3 regions of the Jejuibacter calystegiae genome follow, and region 3 is predicted to be linked to each of the others. Evidence: predicted binding sites of a transcription regulator. Region 3 holds the regulator's gene; each other region holds the start of a gene.
The links. Region 3 encodes PurR, which represses purine synthesis genes. Its sites were predicted from a motif close to CANGCAAACGTTTGCNTG; they were not measured.
Positions count from the first base shown of each region.

Region 1: a site for PurR is predicted at 4,207-4,224, ahead of epd (erythrose-4-phosphate dehydrogenase). Genes of this name have one in related genera too.
Region 2: a site for PurR is predicted at 5,059-5,076, ahead of purL (phosphoribosylformylglycinamidine synthase). Genes of this name have one in related genera too.

Region 1 is NZ_CP040428.1:209,138-215,962, forward strand. Features, by position in the region: gene mscS (small-conductance mechanosensitive channel MscS) at 1-588, opposite strand, end outside; gene fbaA (class II fructose-bisphosphate aldolase) at 766-1,845, opposite strand; gene pgk (phosphoglycerate kinase) at 1,955-3,118, opposite strand; gene epd (erythrose-4-phosphate dehydrogenase) at 3,168-4,187, opposite strand; gene tkt (transketolase) at 4,483-6,474, opposite strand; gene loiP (metalloprotease LoiP) at 6,735-6,825, shown strand, end outside.
Region 2 is NZ_CP040428.1:5,026,344-5,033,168, forward strand. Features, by position in the region: gene FEM41_RS23600 (sensor histidine kinase) at 1-536, opposite strand, end outside; gene purL (phosphoribosylformylglycinamidine synthase) at 1,088-4,972, opposite strand; gene mltF (membrane-bound lytic murein transglycosylase MltF) at 5,241-6,791, shown strand; gene tadA (tRNA adenosine(34) deaminase TadA) at 6,682-6,825, opposite strand, start outside.
Region 3 is NZ_CP040428.1:3,560,531-3,567,355, forward strand. Features, by position in the region: gene cfa (cyclopropane fatty acyl phospholipid synthase) at 1-836, opposite strand, end outside; gene punC (purine nucleoside transporter PunC) at 1,152-2,336, opposite strand; gene punR (DNA-binding transcriptional activator PunR) at 2,455-3,366, shown strand; gene purR (HTH-type transcriptional repressor PurR) at 3,402-4,427, opposite strand; gene cydH (cytochrome bd-I oxidase subunit CydH) at 4,728-4,817, shown strand; gene FEM41_RS16440 (MFS transporter) at 5,009-6,181, shown strand; gene FEM41_RS16445 (C40 family peptidase) at 6,214-6,825, opposite strand, start outside.

The sequences.
Region 1 (6,825 bases), 1.8 Mb from region 3:
GGCATCGTAAGAGACCTGAATAATAAATTCGTTACGGCGTACCGGCTCGCGTGAATAGTTCACGATATTGCCGCTGATAATATTGCCGTTTGGAATCACCACTATTTTGCCATCCAGGGTGCGGATGGTAGTAGAGAAAATCTGCACGTTCAGCACGGTGCCGGACTGGCCGCTGATATCGACGAATTCGCCGGTGCGGAACGGGCGGAAAGTAACCAGCAATACGCCAGCCGCCAGGTTAGAGAGCGAGCCCTGCAGCGCCAGCCCCACGGCCAGACCGGCAGCACCCAGTACTGCAATCACCGAAGCGGTCTGTACCCCAACCCGCCCCAGGGCGGCGATCAGCGTAAAGGCGATAATCCCATAGCGTACCAGTGCGGAAAGGAAATCCGCCACGGTGGAGTCTATCTTACGGGACAGCATGACTTTATTGACCGCATTAGACACCATGCGGGCCACGATCATACCGATGATGATGATAGCGATAGCGGCGGCAATATTAACCGCGTAGCCAATTAGCAGCGCCTGATTGCGCACGACCCAGTTACCGGCATTTTCAATGCCGCCAATGACGTTAATGTCTTCCATCCATAAATCCTTAATATCGTTATGGTTTAAACTCGCTTCGCCGAAGCAATCCCCTTAAAGGGTAAGCAAAGGAGGGGGATTATACCAGGGGAGAAGCAGGCAACCACAAGAGGAGAATAAAAACAAAAAAAGGGCCCGCTTGCAGCAGGCCCTGTCAACAGTGCGTTACGCGCTGATTTAGAGTACGTCGATAGCGTTCAGCTCTTTAAACGCTTTTTCCAGGCGAGTCACCATGGACTGCTGGCCGGCACGCAGCCATACGCGCGGATCGTAGTACTTCTTGTTCGGCTGATCTGCGCCTTTCGGGTTACCCAACTGGCCCTGCAGATAGGCTTCGTTTTCTTTGTAGTAGTTCAGAATACCTTCCCAGGTTGCCCACTGGGTGTCGGTATCGATGTTCATTTTGATAACACCGTAGCCTACAGACTCTTCAATCTCAGCAGCAGTAGAGCCGGAACCACCGTGGAACACGAAGTTCAGGCTGTTGTGCGGCAGGTTATGTTTTTTGGAAACATAGTCCTGAGAGTCGCGCAGAATGGTCGGAGTCAGCTTAACGTTACCCGGCTTGTAAACGCCGTGTACGTTACCGAAGGAAGCGGCGATGGTGAAACGCGGGCTGATGGCGTTCAGCTTGGTGTACGCGTAGTCCACGTCTTCCGGCTGGGTGTACAGCGCGGATTCGTCCATATGGCTGTTGTCCACGCCATCTTCTTCACCGCCGGTGCAGCCCAGTTCGATCTCCAGGGTCATGCCCATTTTGGACATACGCTGCAGATATTTAGAGCAGATCTCGATGTTCTCCTCCAGAGACTCTTCAGACAGGTCGATCATGTGGGAAGAGAACAGCGGTTTACCGGTCGCGGCAAAGTGCTTCTCACCGGCGTCCAGCAGGCCATCGATCCACGGCAGCAGTTTCTTGGCGCAGTGGTCGGTGTGCAGGATAACCGGCACGCCGTAGTGTTCAGCCATCTGGTGCACGTGATGCGCGCCAGAGATAGCGCCCATAATGGCCGCGCCCTGAGGAACGTCGGTCTTAACGCCTTTACCCGCGATAAAAGCCGCACCGCCGTTAGAGAACTGGACGATAACCGGCGATTTTACTTTCGCAGCGGTTTCCAGCACGGCGTTGATAGAGTCAGTACCCACGCAGTTAACTGCCGGCAGAGCAAAATTGTTCTCTTTTGCTACCTGGAACACCTTCTGTACGTCATCGCCAGTGATCACGCCAGGTTTTACGAAATCAAAAATTTTTGACATGTTACGTTGTCCTGTATCTTCTCGGCCTTTCATCCGTCGTCTTTCACCTGAGTGAAATCTGCCTGGATGTCATTGAAAAACAGGCGGGATTTTCCCGCCTGAAGATGCATTACTGCTTAGCACGCTCTTCGAGCATGGCGACTGCCGGCAGTACTTTGCCTTCCACGAACTCCAGGAATGCGCCACCGCCAGTGGAGATGTAGGAGATCTTATCGGCGATGCCGAACAGATCGATGGCGGCCAGGGTATCGCCGCCGCCTGCGATGGAGAAGCCTTCGCTGTCAGCGATAGCGTTGGCAACAATCTCGGTGCCTTTGCGGAAGTTCGGGAATTCGAATACGCCAACCGGGCCATTCCACAGAATGGTTTTAGCGTTTTTCAGGATTTCCGCCAGTTTTTCAGCGGAAACATCGCCCAGATCCAGAATCTGCTCATCATCTTTAATGTCGGTTACCGACTTCAGGGTTGCAGGCGCAGTTTCAGAAAACTCGGTTGCCACACGTACGTCGGTCGGAACCGGGATATCGCAGGTGCCCAGCAGGCGTTTGGCTTCATCTACCAGGTCAGCTTCGTACAGGGATTTACCCACGTTGTGGCCCTGTGCGGCAACAAAGGTATTAGCGATACCGCCGCCCACGATCAGCTGGTCAGCGATTTTAGACAGCGAGTCCAGCACGGTCAGTTTGGTAGAAACTTTGGAACCGCCAACGATGGCAACCATCGGGCGAGCCGGCTCTTTCAGCGCTTTACCCAGCGCGTCCAGCTCGGCAGCCAGCAGCGGGCCAGCACAGGCAACGTCGGCGAACTTGCCCACACCGTGGGTGGAAGCCTGGGCGCGGTGCGCAGTACCGAAAGCGTCCATCACGAACACGTCGCACAGTGCGGCATATTTCTTAGACAGGGCTTCGTCGTCTTTCTTTTCGCCCTTGTTGAAGCGAACGTTTTCCAGCACCACCAGTTCGCCAGCGTCGATTTCAACGCCGTCCAGGTAATCTTTCGCCAGACGAACCGGATTAGAGAGCTTGTCTTTCAGGTAGTTAACTACCGGCAGCAGAGAGAATTCTTCGTTGTACTCGCCTTCGGTCGGACGACCCAGGTGGGAAGTGACCATCACTTTTGCGCCCTGCTTCAGAGCCAGTTCGATGGTGGGCAGGGAGGCACGGATACGGGCATCGCTTGTCACTTTCCCATCTTTAACCGGCACGTTCAGATCCGCACGGATTAGCACGCGTTTACCAGCCAGATCCAGATCGGTCATCTTAATTACAGACATGGTGAATCCTCTCGTTGATTCTTAAAGTTTTGCAGGCGCAAACCGCGCCTTACCTGAAACCAGTGGCGGCCATCGCTAACGTTGTGTCGAGCATTCGGTTAGCAAAGCCCCATTCGTTGTCGCACCAGACCAGGGTTTTGACCAGGTGCCCACCGCTGACCCGCGTCTGGGTGCCATCAACGATGGCACTGTGCGGATCGTGGTTAAAATCTGTCGAGACCAACGGTAATTCCGTATAGTCAACTATACCATGAAATACCCCCTGTGCCGCTTTTTGCAGCAACAGGTTAACCTGTTCAACCGTCACCGCCTGGCGCAGCGTAACGCTCAGATCGATGGCAGTTACGTTGATGGTTGGCACCCTGACCGCTATCGCTTCAAAGCGGTCGCAAAACTGCGGAAAGATACGGGTAATGCCCGCCGCCAGCCGGGTATCAACCGGAATAATAGACTGGCTGGCCGCCCGGGTACGCCGCAGATCCGGGTGATATGCATCGATAACCTGCTGATCGTGCATCGCGGAGTGAATCGTGGTTACCGTTCCGGACTCAATGCCCCAGGCATCTTCCAGCAGCTTAATCACCGGGATAATGCAATTGGTGGTGCAGGAGGCGTTGGACACCATACGATCTTCCGCCCTGAGCGCCTGATGATTCACCCCGTAAACCACGGTAGCGTCCAGGTCATTCCCTCCGGGATGAGAGAACAGCACCTTCTTCGCACCTGCGGCGAGATGCAATTCGGCATCGGCCCTGCTGCCGTACACGCCGGTGCAGTCCAACACCACATCAATACCCAGATCGCGCCAGGGAAGCCGTTCGGGTTCGCGCAAATGCAGCAGGCGCACAACGTCATCGCCAATCCACAGTTGGTCACGCTCCTGACGAACGTCCCAACCGAAGCGCCCGTGGCTGGTATCGTACTTAAGCAGATGCGCCATCCCGGCGGAATCCGCCAGTTCGTTGATAGCCACCACGGCAATCTCCGCGCGGCGCCCGGATTCGTAGAGGGCGCGAACCACATTGCGTCCGATGCGGCCAAAGCCATTAATCGCGATGCGTACGGTCATATCTCTCCTGCCAGATTCCCACCAAAACGGCTGACAGAGTAATCCAGCGTGATGCCTTAAGGAATCTTTGCATGCCCAAAGGGTGACTGTTTGGTCGTTTGTCGAGCATTTTTTCTACTGAAACGAAACAACTGAAACGCTTCAGCTAGAATAAGCGAAACGGCCGCTAAAAGGAACGCCCTGGGTGCGGTACCGGGAAAATAACTTGATGTGCGTCACAAAATAACGTCACTGGAAGGAAGCCAACGAAAAAAGGCTCCCACCGGGAGCCTTTCATCAATACCCGATAATGGGGTTACAGCAGCGCTTTCGCTTTGTTAACCACGTTATCCACGGTGAAGCCAAACTCTTCGAACAGTTTCTCTGCCGGAGCAGACTCACCAAAGGTGGTCATACCCACGATATCGCCGTTCAGACCCACATACTTGAACCAGTAGTCGGCGATACCAGCTTCGATAGCCACACGAGCGCTAACGGCTTTCGGCAGTACCGATTCACGATAAGCGGCATCCTGCTTGTCGAAAGCGTCGGTGGACGGCATGGAAACCACGCGCGCCTGCACCCCTTCCGCCGTCAGGCGATCCCAGGCAGCCACGGCCAGCTCAACTTCAGAGCCGGTGGCGATCAGAATCAGCTGCGGCTGGCCTGCGCAATCTTTCAGCACATAACCGCCGCGAGCAACGTCCGCCAGCTGCTGAGCGCTACGCTCCTGCTGCGCCAGGTTCTGGCGGGAGAGGATCAGCGCGGTCGGACCGTCGTGACGCTCAACGCCATATTTCCAGGCAATGGCAGATTCCACCTGATCACAGGGGCGCCAGGTGCTCATATTCGGCGTCAGACGCAGGGAAGAGAGCTGCTCAACCGGCTGGTGAGTCGGGCCATCTTCGCCCAGACCGATAGAGTCATGGGTGTACACCATCACGTGGCGCTGCTTCATCAGTGCCGCCATACGCACCGCGTTACGGGCATATTCAACGAACATCAGGAAGGTAGAGGTGTACGGCAGGAAACCGCCGTGCAGCGCGATACCGTTGGCGATAGCGGTCATACCGAATTCACGCACGCCGTAGTGGATATAGTTACCCGCCGGATCTTCATTCAGCGCTTTAGAGCCGGACCACAGCGTCAGGTTAGACGGCGCCAGGTCGGCGGAGCCGCCCAGGAATTCAGGCAGCCAGGGACCGAAAGCTTCGATAGCGTTCTGGGAAGCTTTACGGCTGGCGATTTTCGCCGGCTCAGCCTGCAGTTTCTCGACGAAAGACTGCGCTTTTTCCGCAAAGTCGGCCGGCATTTCGCCCTTCATACGGCGGGTAAATTCTGCGGCTTCCTGCGGGAAAGCTTTCGCATAGGCGGCAAATTTCTCATTCCAGGCATGCTCTTTCGCAAGGCCCGCCTCTTTGGCGTCCCACTGCGCGTAGATATCCTGAGGAATCACAAACGGCTCATACTTCCAGCCAAGCGCTTCGCGGGTAGCGGCAACTTCGGCATCGCCCAGCGGCGCACCGTGGGAGTCATGAGAACCGGCCTTGTTCGGCGAGCCAAAACCGATAATGGTTTTGCACATCAGCAGAGAAGGCTTGTCAGTGACGCCACGCGCTTCTTCAATGGCGGCTTTAATAGCGTCAGCGTCGTGACCATCAACGCCACGAACCACGTGCCAGCCGTAAGCTTCGAAGCGCTTCGCGGTATCGTCGGTAAACCAGCCATCCACTTCGCCATCAATGGAGATACCGTTATCGTCGTAGAAAGCGACCAGTTTGCCCAGCTTCAGGGTACCCGCCAGCGAGCACACTTCGTGGGAGATCCCTTCCATCATGCAGCCATCGCCCAGGAAGGTATAGGTATGATGATCGACAATATCGTGGCCCGGACGGTTAAACTGCGCCGCCATGGTTTTTTCGGCAATCGCCATACCCACCGCGTTGGCAATCCCCTGCCCCAGCGGACCGGTGGTGGTTTCAACGCCCGGCGTGTAACCGACTTCCGGGTGGCCCGGCGTTTTCGAATGCAGCTGACGGAAGTTCTGCAGTTCGGACATCGGCAGATCGTAGCCGGTGAGGTGCAGCAGGCTGTAGATCAGCATGGAACCATGCCCGTTCGAGAGCACAAAGCGGTCGCGATCGGCCCAGTGCGGGTTGGTCGGATTGTGATTCATGTAATCGCGCCACAGAACTTCTGCGATATCCGCCATACCCATAGGGGCACCCGGGTGACCGGATTTGGCTTTCTGAACGGCGTCCATGCTGAGCGCACGAATGGCATTGGCAAGCTCTTTACGAGAAGACATTTTGACTCCAGATCGGATGGTTACAGGCTACGCCTTAGATTTGAACAAAAATGTTATCAACAATGTACCGCAAGCCGCTGGTCATGTACATGGAGCATCCTTTTGTCCACTTAGGAAATCTCCGGAACGGGCAATAAAACCGGACAATGACTCGCCCACGACAGGGGTTCTTATTTATACTCAGCCCCAGGTCGGCGCCTGATATCATCGTCGCCGCTTTTCAGATCCCTTCATTATCTTTTTAAAACGGAAGTTAACACATGAAAATGCGTCCGATGCTGTTGGGTATCGTCGCCGCAACGACACTGCTGAGTGGCTGCCAGACTCTTGATTCCGGCGGCTCGGGATCCT
Region 2 (6,825 bases), 1.5 Mb from region 3:
GCCTGACGGCCAAAGTAGCGACCGCGTTCGGCAATCTCCCGCTGTAGCTGTATGCCGCGGGCAGAAACCACCGAGCGGGTCGCCTGTACCAGCTCGGTATTGGCATGGGCAAAGGTTTCGAGCTGCGCCGACGCCGCCTCATCCGGGCCGCTATTGCGGCACTTCAGGGCGCTCAGCCCTTCAAGGGCGTGACTTAGCGTGCGCCAGATACGCTCATCAGGCAGCACGCTGGCGTGGGCCGCCAACATCTGGCCATAGCGCTGGCGCTGGCTCTGGTAAACGTTCGCCAGGGTGGGGTTATCCAGCACGCAGTACTGACGATAGCTACGCTCCATCTCCAGCGCGGCGCTGGTCATGGCTTCGCTGCGGCGGGCGTCGGTCAGCGCCGTTCTGTTGGTCCAGGCCGCCTGATCGCTCAGAGCATTCAGGCTCTGCCATGCCTGCCAGGCCAGCACCAGTAGCGGCACCAGCACCAGCAAAAACGCCATCATAACCACCTGACGCAGGGAACGGGGGAAGACGGACCAGCGTTTCAACGGCATGCTCTCAGGTTATCCATAATGCCATGATGCTAACGGAGCGCGACGCAGGAGGAAAGCGCCAGATGTGAAAACGGCAGAGCCAAATTGACTCTGCCGCTTTACTGGAATCAGGCGGTGCCTTACTCAACGTTTCGCCCGATGCCTGATAAAGGAGCGAACTCGCTATTATCAGATGGTGGACGGCAGGCACCTTTTTGTGCGTCATTCGTAGGTTTATGTAGCACGTCCGACTGGCGGGGCTGACATAAGAAGGTGAATGAGCCACTGATTCATATAATGCACGTTTTATGCCAAAAATAAAAGAAAACAAATAAGCCAATGATTTTAAATGTTTTTATGATAAAACATTCTTAAACTGACCAGAGAAGTGCTCCTCAGAACCGTCTCCTTATGGAGACACTCATAACCCGTTTAAGCTCAGAAACAAAAAATCAACAAGTTAAATGTCACCTTTTGGCGACACCAGATACCCCATGCTGTCGCGCTTTCCCGACACTATCATTGCCTCCCGTTACGATTTTCCTGAGTAACGGGAGGCAGCAGCATTAACCCAACTGACGACGGGCGTTACGGAACAGACGCATCCAGGGGCTGTCCTCGCCCCACTGTGCCGGATGCCAGGAGTTCGCCACGCTCCGGAATACGCGCTCGGGGTGCGGCATCATAATAGTAACGCGCCCGTCTTCACTGGTTACCGCCGTAATGCCATTCGCTGAACCGTTCGGGTTAGCCGGATAGCGCTCGGTCACCTTTCCGAAGTTATCGACATAGCGCAGCGCCACCAGTCCCCGGCTTTCCAGTTCGCTCAGCGGCGCGCCGACGCGCGGCTCCACCCGACCTTCGCCGTGGGAAACGGCGATCGGCATACGGGAACCGGCCATGCCTTCCATCAGCAGCGAGGCGCTTTCCGCCACCTCAACCAGACTGAACCGCGCCTCAAAGCGCTCGGACTGGTTACGCACAAAGCGCGGCCACAGGTCGCTACCCGGAATCAGCTCCCGCAGGTTAGAGAGCATCTGGCAGCCGTTACAGACCCCCAGAGCCAGGGTATCCGGGCGCAGGAAGAAGCCGCGGAACGCTTCGCGAACCGGCTCGTTGAACAGAATCGATTTCGCCCAGCCTTCGCCGGCTCCCAGTACGTCGCCGTAAGAGAAGCCGCCGCAGGCGACCAGGGTATGGAAATCGCCCAGATCGTGACGTCCGGCAATCAGATCGCTCATATGCACGTCCACGGCGTCAAAACCGGCGCGATGGAATGCCGCCGCCATCTCGACATGAGAGTTGACCCCCTGTTCGCGCAGCACCGCCACTTTCGGGCGCGCGCCGGTGGCGATAAAGGGTGCCGCGATATCCTCATCCATATCGAAGCTCAGGGCGACGTTCAGCCCCGGATCGCTATTATCGCCCTTCGCCGCGTGCTCTTCATCGGCGCAGGCCGGGTTGTCGCGCAGGCGCTGCATCTGCCAGGTGGTTTCCGCCCACCACTGACGTAACTGATTGCGGCTCTCGCGATACACCGTTTCGCTCCCGGCGCGAACGATAAAGTCATCTCCGACGCTCGCCTGGCCCAAATAATGGGTGCATGCTGCCAGACCGTGGGACGCCAGCAGCGCTTCCACGCTTTCGCGCTCATCGGCCGCAACCTGGATCACAGCGCCCAGCTCTTCGTTAAACAGCGCCGCCAGGCGATCGTCGCCCAGGGCGGCAATATCCACATCCAGACCGCAATGACCGGCGAAGGCCATCTCCGCCAGAGTGACCAGCAGGCCGCCGTCGCCGCGATCGTGGTAAGCCAGCAGCGAACCGCGGGCCAGCAGCGCCTGGATAGCGTCGAAGAAGCCTTTTAGCTGCTCAGGACAGCGAACGTCAGCGGTGCTGTCGCCCAACTGGCGATAAACCTGGGCCAGCGCGGTGGCGCCAAGGGCATTACGGCCCTGGCCCAGATCGATCAGCAACAGGGCATTCTCTTCGGTGCTGAGCTGCGGCGTGGCGGTACGACGGGCGTCCTCTACCCGGGCAAAGGCGCTAATCACCAGCGACAGCGGCGACGTCACTTCACGCGCTTCACTGCCTTCCTGCCAGCGGGTTTTCATCGACATTGAATCCTTACCCACCGGAATGGTCAGCCCCAGCGCCGGACACAGTTCTTCGCCCACCGCTTTCACCGCCTGGTACAGACCGGCATCTTCACCGGGGTGGCCCGCCGCGGCCATCCAGTTAGCGGAAAGCTTCACCCGCGTGAGGGAGCCAATCTGCGCCGCGGCGATATTGGTCAGCGCCTCGCCCACCGCCAGACGGGCGGAGGCGGCAAAATCCAGCAGCGCAACCGGCGCGCGCTCGCCCATGGACATGGCTTCGCCGTGATAGCTGTCCAGGCTGGCGGTGGTCACCGCGCAGTCAGCCACCGGGATCTGCCAGGGGCCGACCATCTGATCCCGGGCCACCATACCGGTGACGGTACGGTCGCCAATGGTGATCAGAAAGGTCTTTTCAGCCACCGCAGGCAGATGCAATACCCTTTTCACCGCATCAATGAGATCGATACCGGTGCGATCCAGCGCCTGGCCCTGAGCCTGCTGGCTGGCCACGTCGCGGGTCATTTTCGGGGTTTTACCAAGCAGAACATCCAGCGGCATATCAATGGGCTGATTGTCGAAGTGGCTGTCATTCAGGGTCAGATGCTCTTCCTCTGTCGCCTCGCCAATCACTGCATAGGGCGCGCGTTCGCGACGGCACAGGGCATCGAAATCCGCCAGTCGTTCCGGCGCCACCGCCAGCACATAGCGCTCCTGAGATTCGTTGCACCAGACTTCCAGCGGGCTCATACCCGGCTCGTCGCTCAGGATATCCCGCAGCTCAAAACGGCCGCCGCGCCCGCCGTCGCTCACCAGTTCCGGCATGGCGTTGGAAAGTCCACCCGCCCCCACATCGTGGATAAACAGGATCGGGTTGTTATCCCCCAACTGCCAGCAGCGGTCGATCACCTCCTGACAGCGACGCTCCATTTCCGGGTTATCTCGCTGTACCGAGGCAAAGTCGAGATCGGCGTCGGACTGACCGGAATCCATTGACGAAGCGGCACCGCCGCCCAGACCGATATTCATGGCCGGACCGCCCAGCACGATCAGTTTCGCTCCCGGGGGGATCTCCCCTTTCTGGACGTGATCGGCGCGGATATTACCGATACCGCCCGCCAGCATTATGGGCTTATGATAACCACGCACTTCGGCGCCGTTGTGGCTGCTCACCCGCTCCTCGTAGGTACGGAAGTAACCGTTCAGGGCCGGGCGGCCAAATTCGTTGTTAAAGGCAGCGCCGCCGAGCGGGCCATCCAGCATGATGTCCAGCGCCGAAACGATGCGCTGCGGCTTGCCGAAATCCTCTTCCCAGGGCTGCTCGAAGCCGGGAATACGCAGGTTAGAAACCGAGAAACCGACCATCCCCGCCTTGGGTTTTGCGCCGCGCCCGGTGGCACCTTCATCGCGAATTTCACCGCCGGAGCCGGTGGCCGCGCCCGGCCACGGGGAGATTGCGGTCGGGTGGTTGTGGGTCTCGACCTTCATCAGAATATGGGTCGGCTCCTGATGATACTGGTAGCGACCATCGGCGTCCTGCGGGTAGAAACGCCCGACCTCAGAGCCTTCCATCACTGCGGCATTATCTTTATAGGCGGAGAGCACGTACTCCGGCGTCTGCTCGAAGGTGTTCTTAATCATCTTAAACAGCGACTTCGGCTGAGTTTCCCCGTCGATAATCCAGTCGGCGTTAAAGATCTTGTGGCGACAGTGTTCCGAGTTCGCCTGAGCGAACATATAGAGTTCGATATCGTTAGGATTGCGACCCAGAGAGGTAAACGCCTGCTGCAGATAGTCAATTTCGTCTTCCGCCAGCGCCAGCCCCAGACGAACGTTGGCTTCGATCAGCGCTTCGCGCCCGCGACCGAGCAGATCGACGCTCTGAACCGGACGCGGATTGTGATGGGCGAACAGGCATTCGGCCTGCTCAGGCGCGGTAAACACGCTTTCCATCATTCTGTCGTGAACCAGGGCCGCCGCCGCATCGCGCTGAGCGGGGCTCAACTCCCCTTCCAGATACCAGGCCACGCCGCGCTCCAGGCGCTTCACCTGGCTCAGACCGCAGTTGCGGGCAATGTCGGTGGCTTTAGAGGACCAGGGGGAGAGCGTACCGGGACGGGGCGTCACCAGCAGCAGCGTACCGCCAGGCGCATGGCTTGCCAGGGTCGGGCCATATTCCAGCAGGCGCACAAGCCGCGCGCGCGCCTCATCGTCAAGGGGGGCCGCCAGGTCAGCAAAGTGCATATATTCGGCATAGACGCCGGTTACCGGCAGCCGGGCCGCGTTAAAACGATCCAGCAATTTATTGATTCGGAAGGCTGACAGGGCGGGCGAACCACGCAGAATTTCCATCATAAGATCTCTCGTCTTCGAAGCGGCTGTATGGCGCCATCGATGGCACCAGGGGAAAACGGGCGTCATTATAGAGAATCCACAGCGGCGACGAAACCGTTTGCGCAGAAATAAAATTCCTGTGACGCTGTACGTAAAATGGTCAAAAAACGCACTAAGCGGTTGCCAGCGCACGCATTGTTGAGCAAAATGCGGCTCCAATAGCCCCGTATAATAATGAAATTTTCCTGGCTCCCAACCAGGACTTAAGACAGCGCAGAGACTTAACTTATTGAAGAAACTAAAGATTAACTATCTGCTTGTCGGGGTGGTCGCCCTGTTGTTGGCGATTGCGCTATGGCCCTCCGTTCCCTGGTTTGGCAAAGCTGAAAACCGTCTCGCTGAGATTCAGAGTCGGGGAGTGCTGCGCGTTAGTACCATCGCCACCCCGCTCACCTGGTACCGCGAGAAAAATAAAATCACCGGCCTGGACTATGAGCTGGCGCAGCAGTTTGCCCGCTATCTGGGGGTGAAGCTGGAAGTGAAAGTGCGTTCGACCATCGATCAACTGTTCGACGATCTGGACAGCGGTAAGGCGGATATTCTGGCGGCCGGGCTGGTATATAACAACGATCGCCGTCAGGCTTACCAGGCTGGCCCGGCCTATTACGCCGTATCTCAACAGCTGGTCTACCGTAAGGGCACCCTCAGACCAAAGAGCCTGGAGGGGATCACCGCGCAGCAGATGACCCTGACGCCCGGTCTGGCGGCGCTGAGCGAACTGCGTAAGCTGCGCGAAGGTCAGTATCCCGAACTGAGCTGGCACGTTGATGAACGCCGGAGCAGCAATGAGCTACTGCGCAAGGTGCTGGACGGCGATATCACTTACACCATCGCCGACTCCGTCGCCATCAGCATGTTTCAGCGTATTCATCCGCAACTGGCCGTCGCGCTGGACGTCACCGAAGAGCAGCCCGTCACCTGGTTTTCTCCCCGTGACGATGACGACAGCCTGTCTGCAGCGCTGCTCGACTTCTTTAACGACATCTGCAGTGACGGCACCCTGGCACGTCTGGAAGAGAAATACCTGGGCCACGTCGGCACCTTCGACTACGTGGACACCCGCAGCTTCCTGCGCGCCATCGATAACGTGCTGCCGGAACTGCAGCCGCTATTTGAAAAGTATGCGCAAAGCATCGACTGGCGCCTGCTGGCGGCCATTTCGTATCAGGAGTCGCACTGGAACGCGCTGGCCACTTCCCCCACCGGGGTGCGCGGCATGATGATGCTGACCCGCAATACGGCGCAAAGTCTGGGGGTTGAAGACCGGCTGGATGCCGAACAGAGCATTCGCGGCGGCGCCAGCTATCTGCAGAAGATGATGAGTAAGGTGCCCGAAACGGTGCCGGAAGAGGAGCGCATCTGGTACGCGCTGGCAGCCTATAACATGGGCTATGCCCATATGCTGGACGCCCGGGCACTGACCGCAAAGCTGAAAAAGAATCCCGACAGCTGGGCGGATGTGAAGCAGACATTGCCGCTACTGAGCCAGAAGCGCTACTACACTCAGACCACTTACGGCTATGCCCGGGGTCACGAAGCCCACGCCTATGTGGAGAATATTCGCCGCTACCAGCAGAGTCTGGAAGGGTACCTGAGAGAGAAAGAGCGCCAAAAAGCGAAAAGCACTCAACTAGCCCAGGGGTATCCGGCGGTCACCCCGGGCGAAGTGGCTATCCCCGATTACGGTCCATTTCCCTTTGCGCCTTTTTTTGCGCTCGCCGTTGGCGAAAAAATTCACTCAACAGTGCCGAACACGCTGGCGCAAGAATCCCCCCGCTAACCTGTACCCGGTGATTCATTCCCGGGTGGCCCAG
Region 3 (6,825 bases):
GGATCGACGTTGTGGTCGGTTCTGTTGGAGCCGATGGTATGTAGCAGGAACAGCCCGTCCGGCTTCAGGTTGCGGTCGACCACAGAAAAGTAGGTATCGTAGTTCTTCGGACCAACGTGTTCGAACATCCCCACCGAGACAATGCGGTCGAAGCGCTGGTCGAGATCGCGGTAATCCTGGAGCAGGATGGTGACATCCAGCCCCTCGCAGCGGGCCTGAGCCATCTTCTGCTGTTCGGCGGAGATTGTTACCCCGGTCATGGAGACGCCGTAATGACGCGCGGTGAATTCAGACAGGCCACCCCAGCCGCAGCCGATATCCAGCACTTTCATACCGGGGGCGAGCTGTAACTTTTCGCAGATCATCTTCAGCTTGGCCTGTTGAGCGTCCACCAGGTTGTCGGCCTCTTTCCAGTAACCGCAGGAGTATTGCATCCAGGGATCCAGCATCCGGCTAAACAGATCGTTGCCGAGATCGTAATGCTCTTTGCCGACGATCCACGCCCGTTTCTTGCTTTGCAGGTTGATCAGGCGGGCGGCGGCGATGCGCAACGTATCCTTAAGGTGGTGCGGCAGCTGATTTTCCAGGCCAGCGCGCAGAACTTTGGTAAAAAAGACATCGAGTCTGTCGCATTCCCACCAGCCGTCCATGTAACTTTCGCCCAGACCCAGCGAGCCTTCCTGTAATACACGCTTGAAGAAGTCGGGATTCTTAACCTGAATATCGCCCGGAGTGGCGCCATTTATGTTGATACCGGCCCGTCCGAGCATTTCACTGGCGATGCGATACCACTCGCTGTCAGTGACGCTGGTTTCTTCTATACACGATGAACTCATAGCCTTCTCCATCACCTATGTGCGATCGGGTCCATTACAGCACTCACGCTATCAGAAAAAGCGTAGTCGCTATTTTGGCCTTGTGAGAATTCTCACGGAAAATCCGAGCGTCTGATAACCGACGTGAATAAAGAAAGGAGAAGTCTTCCTTGTAAGACCCTCAAACAAGAGAAAACGGGGGCAGGGTGCTCCCGTTAATACATAATATTTATGGTATTTATCCAGAGCTGTTTTTCAGTATATGCCTCTGATAAAAGTGATTCAATAAAAAATTGTTAGCGCCCTAATTAGAGGCGATTCTCATTATCCAGCCCGTTATTTTACCTGGCGTGAGGGGTGCCATTGCTGATGCGAAACGCGCTGCATCAGGTAACCTGCCAGCGCCAGCACCACGGTTCCCATCATCACTCCGGTGGTGGTGAGCAGCGGTTGTTCAACGCCCCAGGAGACCAGCAGACTGGCCAGAAAGCACAGACCGAGCTGCAGGGTATTTTGCAGCGCGGCGGCGCGACCGGCATCTCCCGGAAAAGGCAGCAGGGCCGCCGAAACGACGATGGGATAGATAGCACCGTTCACGAGCGCCATCAGGCAGAAGGGGATCAGCAACAGGGTCAGGGTTGCGTGGCCGGAAAGCGCCACGCCCCAGGTTGCCAGTACGCTCAGGGCATAGAGGCCCAGTAGCCAGGGCAGCAGCAGTTCGCCACCCCAGCGCGACAGGGCGCTGCGACAGCCGTAACCACCAATCAGAAAGGCGATGGTTTGAGGGACGTAGCTCAGGCCGGTGGCGCCTGGCCCGTAGCCCAGCTCGCGTAGCAGGAACGGCGAGCCGGTCAGCCAGGCAAAGAAGCTGGCGGAGCAGGCGGCATAGATCATGACGTTGCCGCGATAGCTGCGGCTGCGCAGCAGCATCAGGAACCCGGTTTTCGCCACCTCGCTGTGCGGTTTGGGACGCTGCGGCGCCATACGCAATGCGGGAACCATCAGTAGTAGGGTAATGATAAACAGTGCGAGGAAGATGGCCTGCCATTCGAAATGCACCAGCAGCCAGCTACCCAGCAGAGGCGCCAGCGCTGGCGAAAGCGCGACCAGTGGCATAATAGTGGCGAAAACCCGTTTTGCCTGCGGGCCGGGATAGCGATCGGCGACCAGCGCCTGCCAGCTTACGGTGGCGGCACAGACCCCAACCGCCTGAATAAAGCGCAGTGCCAACATCATGGTCGCGCTCTTGACCCACATCATTCCCAGACAGCCGAGGGCGAACAGCGCCAGCCCCGCCAGTAGTATCGGACGGCGGCCAAAACGGTCCGACAGCGGTCCCCAGATCAGCTGCGCCAGCGCGAAACCGGCCAGAAACAGGCTCAGACTGGCGCTAATAGCGCCGGGGCTGGTGTTCAGACTCTGCTGCATGGCGGAAAACGCCGGCAAATACATATCGGTGGCCAGAAAGCCGATAACGCTCAGACCGGCTAGCCAGACCATAAATCCTTTTCCAGGTTGCATGATTTCTCTCTAAGATCTTTTTTGGGTGATGCAGGGAATGGGCGCAGTGTAAGGAGTGCATCATCGCTTGTGAAACGCTAATATTTGCCTGTTGCATTCAAATTTTTTGCAGGCAGATATGTGGTCGGAATACTCACTGGAAGTGGTGGATGCTGTTGCCCGCAACGGCAGCTTTAGTTCGGCAGCCCAGGAGCTGCACCGGGTGCCTTCGGCGGTCAGTTATACGGTACGTCAGTTAGAGGCGTGGCTGGCGGTTCCGCTGTTCGTGCGCCGCCATCGAGATGTCGAACTGACGGAGGCCGGGGCCTTTTTTCTGCGCGAAGGACGGGAGGTTATCAAAAAAATGCTCTCCACCCGTCAGCGCTGCCAGCAGATTGCCAACGGCTGGCGCGGGCAGCTCTCCATCGCCGTGGATAACATCGTTAAACCGGCGCGTACCCGCCAACTGGTGCTGGATTTCTACCGCCATTTCCCCGATGTGGAGCTGCGGGTTTCTCGTGAAGTGTTTAACGGCGTATGGGACGCGCTGGAGGACGGGCGCGTAGAGCTGGCGATCGGCGCCACCCGGGCAGTACCGGTTGGTGGCCGTTACGCCTTTCGGGATATGGGGATGCTGCGCTGGCATTGCGTGGTGGCGTCCGGTCATCCGCTGGCGGTAGCGGAGGGGGCGCTGGATGATGAACGACTGCGACGCTGGCCGTCGCTGGTCCTGGAAGATACCTCGCGCTCACTACCCAAGCGTACGACCTGGCTGCTGGATAACCAGCGGCGCATGGTGGTGCCGGACTGGGAGACGGCAAGAGAGTGCCTGGATGCCGGGCTCTGTGTCGGCATGGTACCAGCCCACGTTGCGCAACCGCGGATAAAAAGCGGTCAGTGGGTAGCGCTGGCTCTGGAGAATCGCTTTCCGGATGCCGCCTGCTGTCTGAGCTGGCGCCAGAACGAAGACTCACCGGTGCTGGGCTGGCTGCTGGATTATCTGGGGGATAGCGAAACGCTGAATGCGGAGTGGCTGAAGGAGCCCGGTTGAGCGGGCTCCCCTGTGCCTGGCGGCGATAGTGGTACTTAGCGGCGATAGTCGCGGAACGGGCCATCGGCCACCGAGCGGCGCTCAATCAGGCGCGGGTGAACCTCCAGGGTGCGGGACTGTTCGCGCTTATTGACGATACGGTCAATCAGCATATTAAAGGCGGTCTCCCCCAGTGAGTCCTTGGGCTGGTGGATGGTGGTCAGCGCCGGGGTAAAGTAGCGGGAGTTGCGCACGTTATCGTAGCCGATAATCGAAATATCCTGGGGCACCCGCAGCCCCATTTCGTCGGCGGCACACAGGGCGCCCATCGCCATCACATCGCCGCCGCAGAATACTGCCGTGGGGCGCTGGGGGACAGACAGAATCTGCTGCATGGCGCGGTAGCCGGATTCCGGCTCGAAGTCGCCCTGCACCACCCACTTTTCATTCAGTTTGATGCGCGCTTCTTCCAGCGCCTTCTTAAAGCCTGCCAGGCGGCCTGCGCCGGTATTGCGGTGCGGAGAGCCGGGAATCGCGCCGATATCACGATGGCCGCGTTCAATCAGGTAGCGTCCCGCCATATAGCCGCCTTCGAAGGCGTTATCGATGACCGAGTCGGTGAAATCAGCTTTCGCTTCGCCCCAGTCCATGACCACCATCGGGATATGGCGGTACTCTTCGAGCATCGCCAGCAGCGGTTCCGGATATTCCGAGCACATTACCAGCAGGCCGTCGACGCGTTTCTGAGCCATCATCGACAGGTAGGCGCGCTGTTTCTCCTGATTGTTCCAGGCGTTGCCCAGCACCAGGGTATAGCCCTTATCAAAGCAGCTTTTCTCTATGGCTTCGATAATTTCCGCAAAGTAGGGGGCCTCACTGCTGGTGGCCAGCAGCCCGATGGTTTTAGTGTGATTCACTTTCAGGCTGCGGGCTACGGCGCTGGGCGAGTAGTGCAGCTCTTTGATGGCGGCCCATACCGCATTACGGGTCTCTTCCGCGACAAAGCGGGTTTTATTGATAACATGCGACACCGTAGTGGTGGAGACGTTTGCCCGCTTTGCCACATCTTTGATTGTTGCCATCAGTCGTCACTCCCGGCCATTTCCTGGTCTCCTTGAATACCGGCCGGTTAATCGTTTGCCTGGACTTATCCCGGGGCGCAACTTTTCAGGTTGCAGGTATGTCGGGGAAGCGACACTGGACGGGAGGAGGGCATTACCGGACGGCGTAAAAACACGTTAGCCGGGGATTTTGTCCTATCTTTGCTAAAAGTGGAAGAGGAAATCTGCATTCAGGGCCACTTGATACAGGATTTTCAGGGGCGTTTGTGGGAAAATGAATCAGTCATTACGCTAATATGGAAAAAAGCACAGGAGAAAATCATGAGTACCGAACTGAAATACTCGCTGGTCACCACTATTATCGCGCTCGGCGTGATTGTGTGCGGCGCACTGACTGCCGTACTGCATTAATCCCCGACCCGGATGCGCGTCGTTGCGTATCCGGGCCTTTCTATTATTGCTATTTGCGCAACAGCCTTTTGCTTTTAACACGTCTTTAACTTTCCTCCGCAGACTGTCATTATTCTCCGCCTGACGATTTCCGGCAGCAGTGAGTTCCGCCCTGGTGGAAGCTGTCTCCCGAATTTACCGGAGAAATAACAATGAAATTTAATTTCCCCTTACTGGCGCTGGCCATTGGGGCATTTGGTATAGGAACAACAGAATTTTCGCCCATGGGGCTGCTGCCTGTTATCGCCGATGGGGTGGGCGTCTCCATCCCCGTGGCCGGTATGCTGATCAGCGCTTATGCGATTGGCGTTATGGTGGGAGCGCCGTTGATGACGCTGCTGCTGTCACATCGTGCCAGACGCAGTGCGCTGCTGTTTCTGATGGGAATCTTTATTGTCGGTAATGTGCTGTCGGCGCTGGCGCCCAGCTATGGCTGGCTTCTGGCCTCCCGGATTATCACCAGCCTTAACCATGGTGCCTTCTTCGGGCTGGGTTCGGTGGTGGCGGCGAGTCTGGTCCCCAAAGAGAAGCAGGCCAGCGCGGTCGCCACCATGTTTATGGGGCTGACCATCGCCAATATCGGCGGCGTGCCAGCGGCAACCTGGCTGGGTAGCGCCATTGGCTGGCGTATGTCCTTCCTGGCCACCGCCGGTCTTGGCGTGGTGGCGATGTTAAGTCTGTGGCTGTCGCTGCCTGCGGGCGGCGCGGGCGATCGTCCGGACGTGAAGCGCGAGCTGGGGGTACTGATGCGCCCTCAGGTACTGATGGCGTTGCTGACCACGGTTCTGGGGGCGGGGGCGATGTTTACGCTTTATACCTATATTTCGCCAGTGTTGCAGCGGGTGACTCATGCTTCGCCGGATTTTATTACCGGTATGCTGGTGCTGGTTGGGCTGGGTTTTTCACTGGGCAACTATCTTGGCGGCCGTTTTGCCGATCGCTCGGTCAACGGCACCCTGAAAGGGTTTTTACTGCTGCTGACCGTGATTATGGTCACGATCCCCTGGCTGGCGCGTAGTGAAGTCGGTGCCGCCATCGCCATGGTGGTCTGGGGGGCCGCGACCTTCGCCGTGGTTCCGCCACTGCAGATGCGGGTGATGCGAGTGGCCCATGAGGCGCCGGGACTCTCGTCGTCGGTCAATATCGGCGCCTTTAACCTTGGTAATGCGCTGGGGGCTGCGGCGGGCGGGGCGGTGATCTCCGGTGGCCTGGGATATAGCTTTGTGCCGGTCATGGGGGGCATTATCGCCGCGCTGGGGCTGCTGCTGGTGCTGTTCTCATCGCGCAAATCGCCGCAGCAGACGCTGGCGGCGGATGCCGAATAACCACAGCGACGCCCCCTTGTCAGTGGGGGGCGTTAGCGCAGAGTGTCTGGCGTCATCACCCGACGGGCGCCAACGTAGTGGCGCTGCCAGTAGTTATCACTCAGAGAGGTTATCTGGATGTCGCGCCCGGTACGCGGGGACTGGATAAACTTACCGTTGCCCACATAGACCCCGACGTGATCGGCGGTGCCGCGACCGCGAATACGGAAGAAGACCAGGTCGCCGCGCTGTAGCTCGCTGCGGTTCACTGGTGCTGCATCGCGCAGATGGTACATGCCGTTGGCGGTACGGGGGATACGAATATTGACTAAATCTTTGTAGGCATACCAGATCAGACCGCTACAGTCGAAGCCGGTACGCGGTGAGCTTCCACCCCAGTGATAGGGTTTACCGAGCTGATTCATTAATTTATTCATCGCCACTTTGCGGGCTTTTTCGATTCTGTCCTTATGGGCGCTGGCAATTGAGGTAGTGCCGGTATGATGGGGCCGGGTTTTACGCTGCGTCGGGCGTTTTTTGCTGCGGGCGCCGGTGTGGCGTTTGCTGGTGCGCAGTACCGTTTTATGGCTGGCGCCGGATTTATGGGCGCGGGCCTTGTGCTCGGTCGTCTGGTGGCTGTGTCCTGCCGCCAGGGCATGGGGCAC